DNA from 3 places in the Paenibacillus sp. IITD108 genome. Region 3 is predicted to be linked to each of the others. Evidence: a T-box and tRNA genes for the amino acid it is inferred to sense, from the RefSeq annotation. Region 3 holds a T-box; the other regions hold tRNA genes.

Region 1 (4,292 bases), on a different contig from region 3:
ATTCAGCAACTAGATCTGTTACAGAAACGTTAGGTGTAGGCACACGCATTGCCATACCGTTCAATTTGCCTTTAAGCTCAGGCAATACTAGAGAAACAGCTTTCGCAGCGCCAGTGGACGAAGGAATGATGTTCTCAGCAGCAGCGCGAGCGCGGCGAAGGTCTTTATGTGGAACGTCAAGCACGGATTGGTCGTTCGTGTAGGAGTGAACAGTTGTCATCATACCTTTAACGATTCCGAATTTATCGTTCAATACTTTTGCGAAAGGAGCTAGACAGTTTGTAGTACAAGAAGCATTGGAAATAATTGTGTGAGCAGCTGGATCGTATTTGTCTTCGTTAACGCCGATAACCACTGTAATGTCTTCGTTAGTAGCAGGAGCAGAGATAATTACTTTTTTAGCTCCGCCTTGCAAGTGAAGCTCAGCTTTTTCCTTAGCTGTGAAAATACCAGTAGACTCAACTACGATTTCAACGCCTACAGATGACCATGGAAGATCAGCAGGGTTGCGCTCTGCAAATACTTTAATCTCTTTGCCGTTAACAACTAGCGCGCCTTCTTTTGCTTCAACAGTAGCATCTAGCTTGCCATGAGTTGTATCGAATTTAAGAAGATGTGCAAGCGTCTTTGTGTCAGTCAAATCGTTAACTGCAACAATTTCAACCTCTGGGTTGTTTAGAGCAGCACGGAATACGTTACGGCCGATACGTCCAAAACCATTAATACCTACTTTAACCATCTAAAATTCCTCCTAAGCTTGTACTTGATTTTAATATATTTCAAAACGCCGCAAAATCTTAAAAAAATTCGCAAGCGTCATGATAACAAATACCCTATTGTTTATCTTGCTGAATCAATTGAACAATTTCGAGTGCAGCAGCCTCATCAGTAACAAGGACATCATCATGACCAAATCGCATAATAGCTGCAATCGCCTCACTCTTGCTTTTGCCTCCAGCAACAGCAATCACTACTTCAGTGTTTACAATATCTTCTAGCCTTAGCCCTACTGTTTGCGTTTTGTGCACAACAGATCCAGTCCGGTCAAAATAATAGCCAAAGGCTTCAGCCAAAGCTTCTTCCGCTGCCATCGCAGCTATAATGGAGGCATCCACCCTGCGGCGGCGTGCCATAACTATAGCATCGCCTATCCCGTGTATGACAATACGGGCGCTGCGAATAACGGATACGATTTCCTGGATATTGGGCTCTTGCATAATAGAAGCAAAGGCTTCCTCCCCCAAATGGTCAGGAACGTGCAATAGCCTGTAATGGCCACCAGTTCGCTTGGCCATCGTCGATGCGAGTGTATTAGCCTGATAATCGAGGCTTTCTCCAAGGCCGCCTCTAGCCGGAACAAACCAATTGCTCTTTAGCGGTGAAGACGTTGTAAGCTGATTAGCTACCTGCGCCATCGTCGTACCGCCTGTAACGGCGATAACATCGTTAGGACGAAGCGACTGCCGCAAAACCTGACAGGCCGCCCGGCCAAGCTCTCGCTTAGTCTGCATAGAGGTTTCGGAGTTGCCTGCCACTACAATAACTTGAGACAAGCCGAAATGCGTTCGTATCTCGTCCTCAAGCTCTGACAAGCCGAATAACGTTTTGTATAATGGTTCTAATTGTTCCAGCAACAGCTTTCCAGCATCGCTTATTCGCATGCCGCCGGCATCAATCTCCAGCAAGCCTTGCTCCTTAAGCCGATCCGTCTCTGCACGAAGCACACGCTCCGTCATAGAAAGTGTTGCAGCCAGCGCTCTGCGACCAATATGATCAGATAGCATCACCTGATGCAAAATCAAGTAACGCTTCCTCATAACATCTAGAAGTTCCGGCACAAGCTGCTGCTGCAGTTCAACGATCTGTCGCATTTCTCATCCTTCACTCCATCGATTCAGCCGGCATCCTAATTTAGATTCGACCATTAACATTATTGGAACCTGGACATTTATTGTCCCACACCTTCAAAATAAGTCCCACTTACATTTTAACGAAAGAATATGTTTCCCGCAATAGCCGAAGTCAAATGTAAACGATTTCGACAGCATTTTTTTGCAATTTATATTTTTGCCTATCGCTTGATTAAAATGCAGGATTATCATATAATCATTTTTGCTACTGTTTTTATGCGCCCGTGGTCCAATGGATATGACGTAGGCCTCCGGAGCCTGAGATCTAGGTTCGATTCCTAGCGGGCGCGCCACTTATAATTGAACAAAGTCCAGCCTGCATCCCATAAGATGTTAGCTGGACTTTTTAAAATTTTCTAATGTAAATTAAACGAGAAACATTAATCTTGTAACGCAGTAACTTGATTACTATCGTTCTGAACAGCACCCAAATTGTAACCGTATTTGATATTCGATGTTGTTCCTTTGAACCAAATTCCTCTGCGGAATGCTCCCGAGAGGATATTGTCCCTCACTATGCCCATCTTAGTCATGCCTGCAATAACGAGAGCATCAATGGCAGAGGCCGCTCCTCCAGTCAAAAAGTTTCCTGAAATTAATAAACCTTCCGTATCCGTAATCTCCATAACGTTTGCTGACATTCGGGAAGTTTGATTCCCTGTAACTCTAGCGTTGTGGCAAGTTTTAATTGAAAGAGCTTTGGTTGTATCGCTGATTTGGTTATCATCCACAATTAACCCCTGCAAGATTTCACAATCAATCCCATTCCCTCGTCCCTTTGTTATAACACTTCCCCTAATCTGAACATTATTACCGTTTTCTGCATGCACACTTTGCATTTGAGCCTCAGTAATCTGATTATTAAGGATCAGGCAATGACTGTTATTTTTAAGAATTACACCATTCTCGGTAGGCTTAAAAATCTGGTTGCCCTGTATAGTTACGTTTGTACAATCAGCTATATCTACCGCATCCTTCTTCATATAATTAATTGTATTATCGCTGATGGTAACCCGCTTTACATTTTTAATAATAATTCCGGAGTCTTCTGAAACGCTAAAAGTATTTCCACTAATTTGCACATCCTCAGATGTAACATCTGTAGAGAAGATGCCAATCATAAACCGCCGGTTCGATGCAAAATAGTCAGGATAAACAGCCACCCCATTGATGAACTGGTTGTTTACGATAGTTAATCTGCGAAATGGTCCTGCCGCCCCGAATACCGCATGATTAGATCCATTAACGGCGTAAATCCCGCCGCCGCATTCATAGAAAAAGTTTTCGGCAATCAAAGTGTTAAGCCACTTATACGGACGTATAGCATAATAACGCATACCTTCAAAGGTGTTATTTCGAATCGTAATATTCTGATGCCACTTGCCTTCTTTATGAGTGTGACCGCCAATTCCAGCTGTCCATGCTTTGAACTCCACCGTAGTATTTATTCCTTGTTTGTTGAACGTATAAGTATTTCCCTTGCCAAAGTAACAATTTTGGATGGTGATATTTTTACAATGTGTATCATCATAAGGCAAAGCCCCTTGAATGCCGCTCGTTGAAGCATGATCAATTTGGATCGCCTCGACATACCAGCGATTATTCGCTATTTCCCGATAGCCATAAAATTTGCAACCGTCGATGACAACATTTCGGGACGAATTAATTTCAATGGCATGAGCATCGATGACATCATAAAATTCACAATTACGAAATGTCCAATCCGAAGCATGAGCGAACTGCAGCACATTTCCATCCTCATAACATAAGACAGACGGTTGAAGCCCAACAAACTCAAAGCGGGCATTTTCGAAAACAATATGGCCATTTCCGCTATAGCCCCCATTAGGCTGTCCATTATATTCATAGTTGTACAGCATCGTATTTCCATGATTTCGCCAGAACACTGCTCCTTGTTCGCAAATTACCGAAGTATCTCCATATACAACAAGCGCTTGTGACCAGACGTAGTCGCCTTGCGGAACATGAACAGTTACAGGAATCTGATTATCTTTTGACAGCCGAAAAACATTTCTGAATGCTTCGGTATCGTCCGTTTGTTTATCCCCTTTTGCTCCCCACCATTGCGGATATACCCCTTGACCATAGAAATCGCCTGTTACTCTCCCGGCACCGCCAAATATATGCCCAAGCCCTGCATTTACCTGGGAAAAAACATGCACAGTCACTCCTGCATCTGGAACCAGTATAGCCCCGTAGTCAAAAAACAAACGAACTCTTTTGGGAAACGTCAATGGGCTGCCGATTCGATAGGTACCAGCAGGAAAATAAAAGGTAGCTTCCGCTTGTTGGGCTGTGGATTGAATTAATAGATCAAGAGCAGCGGCATCATCGGCCAACCCGTCGGCAGCCGCATTATGC
Region 2 (4,292 bases), on a different contig from region 3:
ACTATCGCCAGCAATACCGGACATAGATAAACACCTCCTGTGTTTTTGTACATGATAGATTATGTCGTTTATTTATCATGTGATTGGGTGTTTGTTCCTTATATATTTGAATATGGGCCATTCATTAAGATTGAATTATCATATTCCCCGTTAACTATTGTTTAGCTGCTTCAATACTTTCCTCCAGCAAACGTTTTAATTTCAGGCGCTGCAACTTTTCTTTTTTACGTCGCTCTTCATCTTCTTTTTGCAAAGCTTTTAATAAAGAGAGGCACATTCCAATTAAAACAACCGCAAACGGAAGTGCAGCTACAACGGACGCTGTTTGCAGCCCGGTTAACCCTCCGCTAATGAGCAATACGACCGCAATTGCAGATTGCAGCACTCCCCAAGTAATTTTAATTTTATTACTCGGGTTTAATTTACCATCTGTTGTCAGCATGCCGAGCACAAATGTCGCTGAATCGGCAGAGGTAATAAAAAATATCACAATTAAAATTGTTGCGACAACCGCTAAAATAGTTCCAAGGGGCAGCTGCTCAAGCGTTAAAAATAACGCAAGTGTCGTATCCTGCTGAATAACCTCAGATAATTTGACAGTATCAAAAAGCTCTAAATGCAACCCCGTTCCGCCAAACACAGAAAACCAAATGAAACCGAACAGACTAGGAATAATCGCAACAAAGATGACGAATTCCTTAATCGTTCTTCCTTTAGATACTCTGGCAATAAATGTGCCCACAAATGGAGCCCAGGAAATCCACCATGCCCAATAAAATAGCGTCCAGGTCCCAATCCAGTTTGATTTAGAAAATGGAGTAAGCCGCAAGCTCATGTTAACAATATTTTGCAAGTAATTCCCTAACGTTGTCGTAAACGTATCAAAAATAAACGAGGTCGGTCCCATCATCCATACAAAAATCATCAGCAGCACTGCGATAATTAAGTTGGTATTGCTCAAAAGCTTAATGCCTTTATCCAAGCCTGTGCTTGCTGATAATATGAACAAGACGGTAACAAAAACAATAATTATGATTTGCCATAAAACAGAAATCTCCACTCCAAACAAATGGTTTAAGCCGCCGTTAATTTGCAATGTGCCTAGACCAAGCGAGGTTGCGACACCGAACACTGTGGCGATAACCGCCAAAATATCGATTGATTTTCCAAGCCAGCCAGCCACTGCCTTTTCGCCCAACAACGGGATAAACGTAGAGCTGATCAAACCTTTATAGCCTTTGCGAAATTGGAAATACGCCAGTGCCAGCGCAATGATTGTGTAAATAGCCCACGGATGCAGCCCCCAATGGAAAAAAGAGTATCGCATGGCCAGTCTTGCCGCATCTGTCGTTCCTCCTTCTACTCCTTCGGGAGGAGATATATAATGAGAGAGCGGCTCGGCTACTCCCCAAAACACAAGCCCAATGCCCATTCCGGCGCTGAACAGCATCGACAGCCAAGAAAGTGTCGAATACTCAGGCTCGTCATCCTCATCGCCTAATTTAATACTGCCAAAACGGCTGAAAGCTAGATAAAATGCAAATAAAAGAAAAAACAGTGTCGCCATTAAATAAAACCAGCCGAAGTTTTTAATCGAGAAAGTGTAAGCCGCATTAGCGATGCTTGCCAGTTGTTCTGGCGCAATAGCCCCCCATATAGCAAAAAGAGCTACAATTACAATTGTGATTATAAATACCATCTTATCCCACGCTCCAAATCTTAGCCGCATCACTGCAAACATCTCTAGGGTGTTGAAAATATGTACATTTTGAACACTTTTACAGTATGTGTAGCTTCAAATTTGTTATGCAAAATAACTGGCTTGTTCGGGAGAAGACGTAATTTTTTACATAAGCAGACCAATAGCAAAAAAGCCCTGAACCCCAATTTACCAAAGGATTCAAGGCTTTCTCATATGTACCAATCTTATTGATTCTTAATTAAAATGGCGTCCCAGGAGGGATTCGAACCCCCGACAACTCGCTTAGAAGGCGAGTGCTCTATCCAACTGAGCTACTGGGACATATGTATAATGCGCATGAGTAATACTATATCACGGACATTAATAATTGCGCAAGTACTTTTTTAAAAAAATTCGCAAATTAGCCGATAGTTTTTTATTGAACGCTGGCATGATATAATCTTACGCGAGATTGCAAAATACATATACAACAGAGTTTCGTCATAAGGCGGTGTTAGTATTACAACTCCAGACGATAAGGATAAGACAAACAACAACAAGGATAATATTTATTTATTTCCTAAAATGCTTGATGAATATCAAATTCAATTAACAAGAATGCTGGAAGCCGAACAGTTCGAGGAAGCCAAGCGCCTGCTTCATTTTTTGCTTCAATGCCAAGGCCAGGATGATGTGCACTACTCCGAATGGGAGAGCTTGCTTGAGTGGCTTAATATGGCGTTTCCAGCATATGAGACAGAGGATGCGCTGCAGACGGCGGATCAGGCGGATGACGACCCTTATGGGGAGGAAGAGCGTCTGAGGGCTGAATTGCTGAAGTCAGAGCAGCTGGACGAAGCGTATATGAATCAAATCGTATATATTATTCAAAATCATCCGATGCTGGAGCAGCAGCTGCTGGCGCTGGAACGTGCAGTCTATATGTCCTTGCCGCTTATTGATGACCAGTTGATACAATGGCTGGAGTCTGAGCAAATTCATCCTGTGCTTCAATTCAAAACGCTGCAGTGCTTGAAGCGCAGAGGCGTAGACCGATCGGTTACCCTGGAGCGGATGGGCGAGAAGGTGACGCTTGCTGTTGCGGACACGCCTTTGTCATTGTCCGAGTACCCCGAGCCGATTCTCGCTATTTTGAAAAAAACTGAATCTGTCATCGAGCAGGACGATCCTACGCTGCCTTATTTTGCAATGGAGCTTTGGAAGGACTGCTTGCAATTTCTTTATGGAACGGCTACATACGCTCGAATGGCGGATGAAAAAGTTTTATCCACTCAATGTTTTGCTGCAGCGCTGCATTTGACGTTGTGTTTGACGGTATACGGAAGGGCCAATGATGATGAAATCCGCGATTTGTACGAAATAAATGACAGCTCGAGATTTTGTTATGAACAGGCCTGCAGAGTGCTACGGCAGGTAGCTGTATTGCTTCAAGGCAATGGAGATGAACATCAACCTTGATCTCAATCTTGAAAAGCTAGTACATCTTGATTATAATGGAATGGTTTATAAAACGTGATAACATGCGTAGTATGCGCATTTTTGGAGGGGAAGGCATAAAATGAAAGCAACATGGGAAAAAATAGACAAGAATCTTGTCTCAATCGAGGTTGAGGTAGAAGCAGAGAAAGTTGCTCAAGCACTTGACCAAGCATTTAAAAAAGTAGTTATGAAAGTAAACGTACCTGGATTCCGTAAAGGCAAAGTGCCTCGCGGCATGTTTGAATCGCGTTTTGGTGTAGAAAGCCTGTACCAGGATGCAATTGATATTATGCTTCCTGATGCTTATACACAAGCGATCAAGGAAAACAATCTTGAGCCGGTTGACCGTCCAGAAATCGACGTTAACCAAATTGCAAAAGGCGAGGCTTTCAAATTTACAGCAAAAGTGACTGTAAAGCCTGAAGTTAAACTTGGCGATTACAAAGGTCTTGAAGTTAAAGAAATTACAGCTGAAGTTTCAGACGAGGAAGTAAATGCTGAGCTTAATAATCTGCAGCAGCGTCATGCTGAGCTTACTGTTATTGAAGAAGGACCAGCAGAAAACGGCGACATTACCGTTATTGATTTTGACGGTTATGTTGACGGCGAGCAATTCGAAGGCGGCTATAGCGAGCGCTATTCTCTAGAGCTTGGCTCGAATTCCTTTATTCCAGGCTTTGAGGATCAAGTTGTTGGCATGCAGCTCGGAGACTATAAAGATGTAGAAGTTACATTCCCAGAGAGCTACCATGCTGAGCAGCTAGCTGGCAAGCCTGCTGTATTCAAAGTTAAACTTCACGAAATCAAACGCAAATCACTTCCAGCATTGGACGATGAGTTTGCAAAAGATGTAAGTGAATTCGATACGCTTGAAGAATACAAAGCTGATTTGAAAGCTAAGCTGCAAGAGCGCAAGGAAAAAGAAGTTGAGCAAGCGCGCGAGGTTGGCGTTGTAGATGCAGCTACTGCTGCATGCGAGGTTGACATTCCAGAAGCTATGATCGTAACAGAAACAGACTACATGCTAAAAGACTTTGAAAACCGTCTTCGCATGCAAGGCATGAATATGGATCTATACTATCAATTCTCTGGTCAAAGCGAGGAAGTATTG
Region 3 (4,292 bases):
GCTCTTGCAGCAATAACTAGCACAATGACTGAAATTCACGCAGCGCAGCCAGCAGCTCATCAACAGCCGCATCCGTCATGCTCACAATTTGCTGCTCATTTTTAATTTTACCTTGCTTAATAGAAGCATCTATCCAATCCTCAATAAAGCCGGGTGCGTACCCGCCAAGACTAAACTCCGCCCCGCAGAATACCATGATCGAAGAATAATCTTTTAAATATTGCTCGCGGCTAGTTTGCGGATATACCTTCGTATACAACCAAAATTGCACATCATACATTAGCAAGGACAGCTTGTCCGCATGGAAGCTGAAATGCCCCTTTTCCTCCACAATTTTCGTGCAAACAGATCGAATGATTTCTTCTATAGAGTCAATTTCCGTTACTGCCGCACAAAGCTCTTGTAAAAGCTGAGAAAACTCGCCTTCACGGACTTTACGCAAATCTTCCGCCTTATCCTCCTCGGACGTGTCATATACGTCTTCATGTACAAGCCCGCGTATAAACGTCTCAAAATCAGGCGCCAGAAAAGTAATCTCATATTCATCCTCTTGATCGACATGAACGACAGCAGGCTCGCCTGTTTTGCCGCAATGGCGATAATCCAGCATAATGACGTCATGTCCCGCCGAAGGACAGTCGCAAATAACGACTCCAATATCAGGGTAGCCCCAATCCTCAATCATAAACCGGCTGCCAAATTCACCACCAATTGAATATGGTTTATCACGGCCAATCCCCATTATGCCGGATATTGCTACATGGTCCTCAGACCATGACGTTCTCTCTTCTGTTGGGCAGCAAGTATTCACAGGAATACCCCCATTTTGCTGTCTCATCAATGAAATATAAGATTCGGGCAATTTGTAACCGAGCTCCTCCTCCAAAGAAGTGATTAACTCATTTGTAGGCGGTTCAGATACATAGGTTTCAAGCGCGTAGGCGCTATCTTCCCAAAAATCAGTCAGATCAAAGCCAGCAAACGGTTCTGCCGCCTCTCTGGCCTTCCCTTGCGTCAAGGTTTCCTGCTTCGCTTTTTCCATTCGCTCCTGATCACGCAGCTGCTTAGTTGCCCTGCGGCGACTAGTAGATAAAAACCATTCTGTTGTCTCATCCTCCGGCTGCAGCTGGTCTGCCTGTTCAAAAGCTTTAGCCGCTTGCTCATATTGAGCCAGATGAAAATAAGCATAGCCTGCTCGAAAATGCCATCGCTCGTCCTGCTCCCCTTCTGCAGCGATCAGCTGCAATTGCAGAAGCGCTTCTTCATAGCTCTGGCTGTTATTTAGCGCTCTGGCTAATTGGCCAATCAGTTCATAATCCCGCTCATGCGCAGGCAAAGCTTCAATAGCTTCAATAATTTGTCCATAGCTTTCATCCTCGTGCCAATGCTCTATTTGCTCCAGTAACTTTTTCATTTGCTCCGCCTCATTCCTATAAGCTTATACTGCTGACTATCTTCGTGATAATGGCAACTTTCCTAATTGTATACGACGCGGGTTCATGTTTTGAATCGACCTTTTGTCGGATTTAACAAGGATAAACGGCTCCGCCGTCCTTTGGACAGGCGCGTTTACCGATGAATGATAAGAACAAATTTATTGTGAAAACTTATAAACTCTTATAATTCAAGAAAAAACCGTCTTTGCAGGTTGTTTTTTCAGAAAATTCTGATATAATCATGGAAACTAAAATTCTGTGATTAGGACAGTAACTGCTAGCTCATGTCAAAGCGAGCCGGGTTGGTGAAAGCCGGTACAATGATTAGCCAGTGAAGCGCACCTAGGAGAAGAAGCTCTGAACAAAAGCCGTAACATGCGCGCATTATGGCAAGTAGGAGATTCCGGCAACAGACCGTTATCTGATCGAGTGGTTGAACGCACTGTTCAACAACAAGAGTGGTACCGCGAAAGCATACAGCCTTCGTCTCTTTATTTAGAGACGAGGCTTTTTGTTTTGTGAATTTAACATTTTAAAGGAGGCTTATCAATGATCAGTATAATTATTGTGAATCACTTAAAGCAGGCCGTTCAAGCGTTATTCGACGAGCAAGGTCTGCCTGTTAATGAAATCTCTAAGCTCAATCTTTATATCGAGCAGCCTGCCTATATAGAGCATGGCGACTACTCATCAAACATCGCTATGCAGCTGGCACGAACCTTGCGGCAATCGCCCCTCAGCATCGCTGAACAATTAAAGCTAAAGCTGCAGCAAATAAGCGAGCCTTTATTTCAAAGTTTAACTGTTGCAAAGCCTGGCTTTATTAACGTTAGGATCAACTGGGAGGAGTGGAGCAGCCGCTCTTTCAGCTTGCCGACTCATGCCGGCAGAAAAGTAATTATCGAGCATACCTCTATTAATCCGAATAAATCAGCTCATATCGGACATTTGCGTAATGCATGCATTGGAGATACTTTAGTGCGGATGCTGAGAAGAGGCGGCCTTGAGGTAGAGGTTCACAATTATATCGATGATTTAGGCAATCAGCTTGCGGATACCGTTGTAGGCCTGCTTCAAACGGAGCATCAGAAAAAGCAGGGACGCTTCGGCGACTACTGCTGGGATGTCTACGCAGAAATGAATAAAAGCTACGAGCAAAACCCAACCCTGCTAGAACAACGGGCTAAAGTGCTGCACGAGCTAGAGGAAGGCGGCGGACCTGTTGCGTGGATTGGTTTGCTTGCAGCAGAACGGATTGTACGTGACCATATTGAAGAAATGCAACAATTTAATATTGCCTATGATCTGTTAGTTTGGGAAAGCAATATTGTGCGCGAAGGCTTTTGGGAGGCGGCGTTTAAAAAGTTAAAAGACACTGAGCATTTTGTGCAAATAACTGACGGGAAGCTTGCGGGATGCTGGGTTCTGAAGACGGACGATGCTGCGGAAAGTGAAGACGGCTCCCTTCCTGCAGAACATGTTGCAGATAAAGTATTAATCCGTTCCAACGGTATACTTACGTATACAGCCAAAGATATCGCCTACCACCTATGGAAATTTGGCTTGCTCGAAAAGGATTTCCAGTATAAGTCGTTCTCTGAGGGCTTGTGGACGACCAATCAGACCGGAGGCGAAGCATTTCTTGGCAAAGCAGAAACAGTCATTAATGTTATCGATTATCGGCAGCAATATCCGCAGCAAATGGTTAAGCAGGCATTGGCGGTACTTGGCTATAATACAGAAGCAGAACGGCTGCACCATGTCAGCTATGGCGTCGTCTCGTTAAGCCCGGATGCGGCAAGTGAGCTCGGTATCGACACCTCTGACGGGAAAAGCTCCTACGCGATGTCCGGCAGGCAAGGGATTGGCATCAAAATTGCAGACCTGCTCAGCTATATGGAAAAGGTTATCGATCAAAAACGTTCCGTTCACAGCGGACTTGCAAGCAGAGCTATTGCGGCAGCTGCGATCCGTTATCAATTGCTTAAGTATAACTTGCTCACAGAGGTTGTATTCGACATGAAGCAGGCGGCCGAGGTGACAGGGAATTCAGGCGTTTATCTTATGTATGCACATGCTCGCGCTTCGCAAATTCTTCTTAAATCCGGAGAACCATTCTTTTCTAAGCCATCGGGCAATTGGAATTTGGATACAGCCGAGCATGCGTTGCTTCGACAAATTGCACATTGGCAAGATACACTTTATACGGCTTGCCGAGATTATTCACCTAATCAAATATGCAATTACGCTTATGAGCTTGCTTCTGCCTTCAACAACTTCTACACAATTTGTCCGATCCTAAAAGCAAAGGGCGAGCAAAGGGCTTTACGTCTGTGGCTTACTGCCTTATTTAGAGAAACAATGGCGGATGTGCTTCGTACATTAGGCATGCCAACGCCGGATCAGATGTAATATCAGGTCGTTGAAAAACGGTCTGGAAATGTAACGAATGTCAGAAGCGCTAATATGCAAAAAACGTGGTTGTAAAAAATCTAACGGAGATATGGAGGGTGTCGATTAATTGTGGGCAACTATGGTTAAGCAATAAGAAAGGGGAACGAAGAGCAAGATTGGGAATGGAGAAGCGGCAGCGTCCGCCTTTGTAGGCCAATTTTATCCTTTACAGGGGTTATTTCATCAAAATAATTGGACTACAACAGCGGTCGGAATCCCAAACTTGATCGTAGTAACATCCCTTTCAATTGCTTATTCTATTCACAATTAATCGACACTCTTTCTGTGTCCGCTCATTTATTTCTTACTGGCCTAATTAGCCATGCAATGCTGCCTGACGCTTGTAATGATCTTCAATAACAAGACAAGCCATTGCTTCTACAACTGGAACAATACGTGGGC

The links. A T-box is a leader RNA that pairs with one kind of tRNA and senses whether it is charged. The one in region 3 lies ahead of V1L65_RS04240 (arginine--tRNA ligase), so its partner is inferred to be a tRNA-Arg.
Region 1: it encodes a tRNA-Arg, which carries the amino acid that the T-box ahead of V1L65_RS04240 (arginine--tRNA ligase) is inferred to sense. The anticodon was not compared.
Region 2: it encodes a tRNA-Arg, which carries the amino acid that the T-box ahead of V1L65_RS04240 (arginine--tRNA ligase) is inferred to sense. The anticodon was not compared.

The regions. Positions count from the first base shown of each region.
Region 1 is NZ_JAZHCT010000041.1:5,362-9,653, forward strand. Features, by position in the region: gene gap (type I glyceraldehyde-3-phosphate dehydrogenase) at 1-739, opposite strand, end outside; gene V1L65_RS24830 (sugar-binding transcriptional regulator) at 834-1,871, opposite strand; tRNA gene V1L65_RS24835 (tRNA-Arg) at 2,129-2,203, shown strand; gene V1L65_RS24840 (right-handed parallel beta-helix repeat-containing protein) at 2,291-4,292, opposite strand, start outside.
Region 2 is NZ_JAZHCT010000001.1:86,787-91,078, reverse strand. Features, by position in the region: gene V1L65_RS00405 (glycine betaine uptake BCCT transporter) at 155-1,699, opposite strand; tRNA gene V1L65_RS00400 (tRNA-Arg) at 1,947-2,023, opposite strand; gene V1L65_RS00395 (hypothetical protein) at 2,267-3,160, shown strand; gene tig (trigger factor) at 3,261-4,292, shown strand, end outside.
Region 3 is NZ_JAZHCT010000003.1:269,584-273,875, forward strand. Features, by position in the region: gene V1L65_RS04235 (SMI1/KNR4 family protein) at 17-1,414, opposite strand; T-box leader at 1,686-1,930, shown strand; gene V1L65_RS04240 (arginine--tRNA ligase) at 1,986-3,848, shown strand; gene aroC (chorismate synthase) at 4,207-4,292, opposite strand, start outside.